2 regions of the Streptomyces hamibioticus genome follow, and region 2 is predicted to be linked to the other one. Evidence: riboswitches for the same ligand, from Rfam matches in the RefSeq annotation. Region 2 holds a riboswitch; the other holds the start of a gene.
The links. A riboswitch is a leader RNA that binds a small molecule or an ion and turns the genes downstream of it on or off. The one in region 2 is predicted to bind glycine.
Positions count from the first base shown of each region.

Region 1 (3,395 bases), 4.2 Mb from region 2:
GGTAGGTGATCATCAGCACGGCCAGTTCGTCGCGGTGCTGCTCGATCTTGGCCCGCAGGTCCTCGATGTCGATCTCGCCGTCCTCGGCGGTCCTGACGACGACGACCTTCATGCCGGCCATCACGGCGCTGGCCGCGTTGGTGCCGTGCGCGGAGGACGGGATCAGGCACACCGTGCGCTGCTCGTCGCCGTTGGCGCGGTGGTAGCCGCGGACGGCGAGCAGACCGGCCAGCTCACCCTGCGACCCGGCGTTGGGCTGGAGGGAGACCTTGTCGTAGCCGGTGACCTCGGCGAGACGTTCCTCCAGCTCGCGGATGAGCGTGAGGTAGCCCTGGGCCTGCTCGGCGGGCGCGAAGGGGTGCAGCTGCCCGAACTCCGGCCAGGTGACCGGCTCCATCTCGGTGGTCGCGTTGAGCTTCATGGTGCAGGAGCCCAGCGGGATCATGCCGCGGTCCAGCGCGTAGTCGCGGTCGGCGAGGCGGCGCAGGTAGCGCAGCATCGCGGTCTCGGAGCGGTACTGGTGGAAGACCGGGTGGGTGAGGTAGTCGTCGGTCCGCAGCAGCGCCTCGGGCAGGGCGTCCTCGGTCGCCGCGTCCAGCGCCTCGATGTCGCCCTCGACGCCGAACGCCGACCACACGGCGCCGACCTGGGCGCGCAGGGTGGTCTCGTCGCAGGCGAAGGAGACGTGGTCGGCGTCGACCAGCCGCAGGTTGACGCCGTTGTCGCGGGCGGCGGCGACGACCTCGGCGGCCCGGCCCGGCACCCGGGCGGTGACCGTGTCGAACCAGGCGCCGTGGACGATCTCCACACCGGCGGCCGTCAGGCCCGCGGCGAGGACCGTGGCGTAGCGGTGGGTGCGGCGCGCGATGGTCTTCAGCCCCTCGGGACCGTGGTAGACGGCGTACATACCGGCCATCACGGCGAGCAGCACCTGCGCGGTGCAGATGTTGCTGGTGGCCTTCTCGCGGCGGATGTGCTGCTCACGCGTCTGCAGGGCGAGGCGGTAGGCCTTGTCGCCGTCGGCGTCCACGGAGACGCCCACGAGGCGGCCGGGCAGACTGCGGGCCATCTTGTCGTGGACGGCCATGTAGCCGGCGTGCGGCCCGCCGAAGCCCATCGGCACGCCGAAGCGCTGGGTGGTGCCGACGGCGATGTCCGCGCCCAGCTCGCCGGGCGACTTCAGCAGCGTGAGCGCGAGCAGGTCGGCGGCGACGGTGACGAGCGCGCCCAGCTCGTGCGCCTGGTCGATGACCGGCTTGATGTCGCGTACGGCACCGGAGGCGCCCGGGTACTGGATCAGGACGCCGTTGATCTCCCGCTCGGCGACCTCGGCCGGGATGCCCTCGCTCAGGTCGGCGACGACGACCTCGACGCCGGTCGGCTCGGCGCGGGTCCGGATGACCGCGATGGTCTGCGGCAGCGCGTCCGCGTCGACCAGGAACAGGCCCTTCTTGTTCTTGCCCATGCGCCGGGACAGGGCCATGGCCTCGGCGGCCGCGGTGCCCTCGTCCAGCAGTGAGGCGCCGGAGGTGGGCAGGCCCGTGAGGTCGGCGACCATGGTCTGGAAGTTCAGCAGGGCCTCCAGGCGGCCCTGGGAGATCTCCGGCTGGTACGGCGTGTACGCGGTGTACCAGGCCGGGTTCTCCATGACGTTGCGCAGGACGACGGGCGGGGTGAACGTCCCGTAGTAGCCGAGGCCGATCATGGAGTCGAGGACCTGGTTGCGGTCGGCGAGGGAACGCAGCTCGGCCAGCACCTCGGGCTCGGTGCGGGCGCCCGGCAGGTCCAGCGCCTCGGCGTTCTTGATCACATCCGGCACCGCGGCGGCGGTCAGCTCGTCGAGCGAGCCGTAACCGACCTGCGCGAGCATCTTGGCCCGGGCCTCGTGGTCGGGGCCGATGTGGCGCTGCTCGAAGGGCGTTCCCTGTTCGAGCTCGGAGAGCGGGGTGCGATGGGCGGTCATTGCGGAGGCCTCCTGGTCTGACGACCTTCGAGGGGCACCACGGCACGGGTACCCGGACGGCCTCCCCCTCTGTCATCTCGACCTGAGAGCTTCACCGGGCCGCCCGAGGGCTCCCGGCTTTCACCGTCGGTGAGAGCGGAAGCCGTCGACACCCGCTCTGCTTTCCAGAGTGACCTCGTCCGTGCGGTACAGGGGCCTGAGAGATTCCGGGGAGGATTTGCTCCTTCGGCGCCTCCGATGGAGTTCGGAGGACTCTCCCGCACAGGGTCAGCAGCCGTTGTCAGCCTACCAGCGAGGTCAACGCCCCCACCTTCGAGTGGCCGCCATCACGAATGTGCCGTTTTGTAGTGCTTACGGATGATTTACCGGATGGTTTGCGACCACGTGGAGGGACCGTGCGCACCGACATCGATCCGCGCAACCTGATCGGCCGCAAGGCGTTCGACCGCAACGGCACCAAGCTCGGCACCATCGACGAGGTCTACCTCGACGACGCCACCGGCGTTCCCGAATGGGCGGCCATACGCACCGGCCTGTTCAGCAGGGACGCCTTCGTCCCTCTCGAGCCCAGCGAGCTGGTCGACGGCACCCTGCGCGTGCCCTTCGACCGGGCGCTGATCAAGGAGGCCCCCGACTTCGGCGTCGGCCGGCACCTGTCTCCCGAGCAGGAACTCCAGCTCTACCACCACTACGGTCTCGACGTGGCGGCCCCTCCCCCGCCGCCCGACCGCGACTTCGGCAAGCTGGCGGGCTCCGAGGAGGCCTGACCGACCGGCGGCCGGATGCCGGGCGCCGCGGGTCTTCGCTGCGCCGACGCCGGCGGGCCCACCAGCGGCAACGGCTCCGCCGGCGCCAGCTCGGGGTCGTCGACCCGGAAGGTGCGCACCCGCCCCGGCTCCGAGCCGGGCGTCTCGAAGCGCACGGTGACCCTCCCGAGGCCGCTGCCCTGCACCCACCCGTGTCCGTGGACGGCGTGCCGCACATCGTGCCCGGAGGGCCAGCGGCGCTCGGCGGGCGGCTGCCGCGGCTCCTCGGCGGGCTCGGCGTCCGGCTCCTCGGCGAGTTCCTCCGCCCGCTCCCCCGCCGCCTGCGCGAACAGGTCCTCCTGCGTGTAGTCGGCGAGCCCGCTGACGCCGACCCCGAGCAGCCGCACACCGCCCGTGGTGTCCACCGAGTCCAGCAGCCGCGCCGCCGCGTCCCGGATCACCGACGGGTCGTCGGTGGGCCCGCGCAGGGTCTCGGACCGGGTCAGGGTGGAGAAGTCGTAGCGCCGCACCTTGAGCACGATGGTGCGCCCCGACAGCCCGGCCCCGCGCAGCCGCCGCACACACCGGTCGGCCAGCCGCCGCACCTCCAGGCCGACCCGTGTCCGGTCGTGGATGTCGACGTCGTAGGTGTCCTCCACCGACACCGACTTCGTCTCCCGCTCCGC
Region 1 is NZ_JBKKQY010000001.1:6,424,438-6,427,832, reverse strand. Features, by position in the region: gene gcvP (aminomethyl-transferring glycine dehydrogenase) at 1-1,963, opposite strand, end outside; glycine riboswitch at 2,138-2,233, opposite strand; gene ACLGIH_RS29170 (PRC-barrel domain-containing protein) at 2,359-2,730, shown strand; gene ACLGIH_RS29165 (DNA polymerase IV) at 2,652-3,395, opposite strand, start outside.
Region 1: it holds a riboswitch for glycine, as region 2 does, so the genes downstream of both, gcvP (aminomethyl-transferring glycine dehydrogenase) here and gcvT (glycine cleavage system aminomethyltransferase GcvT) in region 2, are expected to answer to the same signal.

Region 2 (3,395 bases):
GATGGCGATCTGCTCGACCACGTCGACGTGCTCGCAGCCGCCGTAGTAGCGGCGGCCCGGGTAGCCCTCGGCGTACTTGTTGGTGAGGACCGAGCCCTGCGCCTCCATGACCGCGACCGGCGCGAAGTTCTCGGAGGCGATCATCTCCAGGGTGGACTGCTGGCGGTCCAGCTCCGCGTCGACGGCGGCGGCGACGTCGGGGTCGAGCTCGTGCAGGGGGGTGTTCAGGACAGACATCGGCAGGGCTCCTCAGCCGGCGGCGTAGGCGGTGTACTCGTCGGCGGAGAGCAGGTCGGCCGGCTCGTCCGTGACGCGCACCTTGAACAGCCAGCCGCCCTCGAAGGGCGCGGAGTTCACCAGCGACGGGTCGTTGACGACGTCCTCGTTGACCTCGGTGATCTCACCCGAGACAGGCGAGTACAGGTCGGACACGGACTTGGTCGACTCCAGCTCGCCGCAGGTCTCGCCCGCGGACACGGTGTCGCCGACCTCCGGGAGCTGGACGAAGACGACGTCACCGAGCGCGTTGGCGGCGTGCTCCGTGATGCCGACCGTCGAGACGCCGTCCTCGGCGGCCGACAGCCACTCGTGCTCCTTGCTGTAGCGCAGCTGCTGGGGGTTGCTCATGGCCTGAATTCTCCTGTACGCGGGGGAGTGCTGATGAATGGGGGACCGACTGGAAGGCTGCCGACACCGCTGGTGAGCAGCGCGAACCTACGCGAGGACACCTGCGGGTACGGACCCAGTCTCTACTTCTGGCGCTTGTAGAACGGCAGCGCCACGACCTCGTACGGCTCGTGGCTGCCCCGGATGTCCACGCCCACCCCGGGCGTGCCCGGAGCCGCGTGCGCCGCGTCGACGTACGCCATCGCGATCGGCTTGCCCAGCGTCGGCGACGGCGCCCCGGAGGTGACCTCGCCGATCACCTCGCCGCCGGCCACGACCGCGTACCCGGCGCGCGGCACCCGGCGGCCCTCGGCGACCAGGCCGACCAGGACCCGGGGCGGCTGCGAGGCGGCGCGCTCCGCGGCCTCCGTCAGCGCCGCGCGGCCCACGAAGTCGCCCTCCTTCTCGAACTTGACCACCCGGCCGAGCCCGGCGTCGAACGGCGTCAGCGAGGTCGTCAGCTCGTGCCCGTACAGCGGCATGCCCGCCTCCAGGCGCAGCGTGTCCCGGCAGGACAGGCCGCAGGGGGTCAGGCCGGCCGCCTCGCCCGCCTTGGTCAGCGCCTGCCACAGCTCCACCGCGTGCTCCGGCTTCACGAACAGCTCGAAGCCGTCCTCGCCGGTGTAGCCGGTACGGGCGATCAGCGCCGGGACACCGGCCACGGTGCCGGGCAGCCCCGCGTAGTACTTCAGGCCGTCCAGGTCGGAGTCGGTCAGGCTCTTGACGATTTCCGGCGACTCGGGGCCCTGCACGGCCAGCAGCGCATAGGCGTCCCGGTCGTCGCGCACCTCGGCGTCGAAGCCGGCCGCGCGCCCGGCCAGCGCGTCCAGCACCACCTGGGCGTTGGAGGCGTTGGCGACCACCATGAACTCGGAGTCGGCGAGGCGGTAGACGATCAGGTCGTCCAGGATGCCGCCGTCCTCGCGGCAGATCATGGTGTACCGGGCGCGGCCGGGCTTGACGCCGCCGATGTTGCCGACCAGCGCGTAGTCCAGCAGCGCGGCGGCCTGCGGACCGGTGACGGTGATCTCGCCCATGTGCGAGAGGTCGAAGAGACCGGCCCGGGTGCGCACGGCGGTGTGCTCGTCGCGCTCGGAGCCGTAGCGCAGGGGCATGTCCCAGCCGGCGAAGTCGGTCATGGTCGCGCCGAGCGAACGATGCACGGCATCGAGCGCGGTGCGGCGGAGTTCGGTACTGCTCATCGGTCGGTCGTCTCCCAGGGCATGACGCAGGCGGGCGAGGTGAGTCCTCCCCATCTGTCATCGGAACCTGAGAGGTTCGCCATGACCACCTTCAGTCCGGTGATCAGGACTTGCACCTTGGGTGGGGCCGCCCTCGGGGCGGCCCGCTTTTCAGATGTGCCTCGCCCGCGCGGTAACGGGGCCTGAGAGATTCAAGGGAGGTACTTGCTCCTTCGGCGCCCCAGCCGGTGGCTGGGAACTCTCCCGCGCGGATTCAAACGGCCGGTATGCAGTTGGCGCGCACATCATTGCACGCATCGTCCGGTCGTGGCAGAGCAAGCTCTTTGTGACCGGCTTGTGGCAGCACGTACACGAAAGCACGAGACTCCCGCATTACCTTCTTTTTACACTCGACGGGGACGGGGAAACTCGTGAACCGCCCCAGGGGAGGACGATCACGGTGAACAGGACCACGGCATACGCCACGACCTCGGGTCTCGCGCTGCCCAAGCAGCCTGCAGGCCCGGCCCGGGAGGCGTGTGCCGACCAGACCGCACCCGTCGTCCGCGACCTGCGGGAGCGGGCCGGCCGCAGCCCGCACGCCCTGCTCTTCGGGCCCGGCGACATCGTCGTCGTCACCGGCCTGCCCGGCAGCGGCAAGTCCACGCTGATGGAGCGCACCGTGCGCGGGATGCGCATCGACTCCCAGGACACCCGCGACCGCTGGGACCGCCGGATGCCGCGCCTCCTGCCGTACGCCCTCTACCGCCCCCTGGTCCGGTTCGCCCACTACGCCGGCCTGCGTCGCGCGCTGCGCTCCGGCGAGGGCGTCGTCGTGCACGACTGCGGCACCCAGGCCTGGGTGCGGACCTGGCTGGCCCGCGAGGCCCGCCGCCGGGGCACCGGCCTGCACCTGCTGCTGCTCGACGTCAGCGCCGAGGCGGCCCTGGCCGGCCAGCGCGAGCGCGGCCGGGGCGTCTCCCGCTACGCCTTCCGCCGGCACCGCACGGCCACCGCCCGGCTGCTGCGCGCCGCCGCCGAGGGCACCCTGCCGGGCGGCTGCGCCTCGGCCGTGCTGCTCGACCGGGCGGCGGCGGACACGCTGCGCCGGATCGGCTTCACCGGCTGACGGCCGCCGCGGGCCCGCGGGGCCGAACGGGTTAGCCTTTCCAGCCACACCAGCGGTTCGAGCAGGCGGTAGGAACAGATGGACTTCCCAGCGGGCTCCCCGGACTTCTCCGCGGACTTCTCCGCGGACCTCCCGGCGCAGGCGCACCCCCATCCGCACGGCGGATGGCCGGGCAACGAGCTGGAGGAGGTGCTGTCGGCCGCCCTCGGCGTGCCGTCCGCGGGCGGCCGGATCGTCGAAGTCCTCGGCCGCAGCTTCGTCTGGGTGCCGCTGCCGAGCGGCGGCGGCCCGGACGGCGGCACCCTCGACCTGCCGACACTGGAGATCGACGGCCAGGCGTACGTGCCGGTGTTCAGCTCCGAGGAACAGCTCCGCCAGGTCGCCGGGGCGCACATGGCGTACACCGTCGCCCCCGCCGT
Region 2 is NZ_JBKKQY010000001.1:2,231,041-2,234,435, reverse strand. Features, by position in the region: gene glyA (serine hydroxymethyltransferase) at 1-237, opposite strand, end outside; gene gcvH (glycine cleavage system protein GcvH) at 250-627, opposite strand; gene gcvT (glycine cleavage system aminomethyltransferase GcvT) at 750-1,868, opposite strand; glycine riboswitch at 1,913-2,028, opposite strand; glycine riboswitch at 2,029-2,124, opposite strand; gene ACLGIH_RS09855 (AAA family ATPase) at 2,308-2,976, shown strand; gene ACLGIH_RS09850 (enhanced serine sensitivity protein SseB) at 3,055-3,395, shown strand, end outside.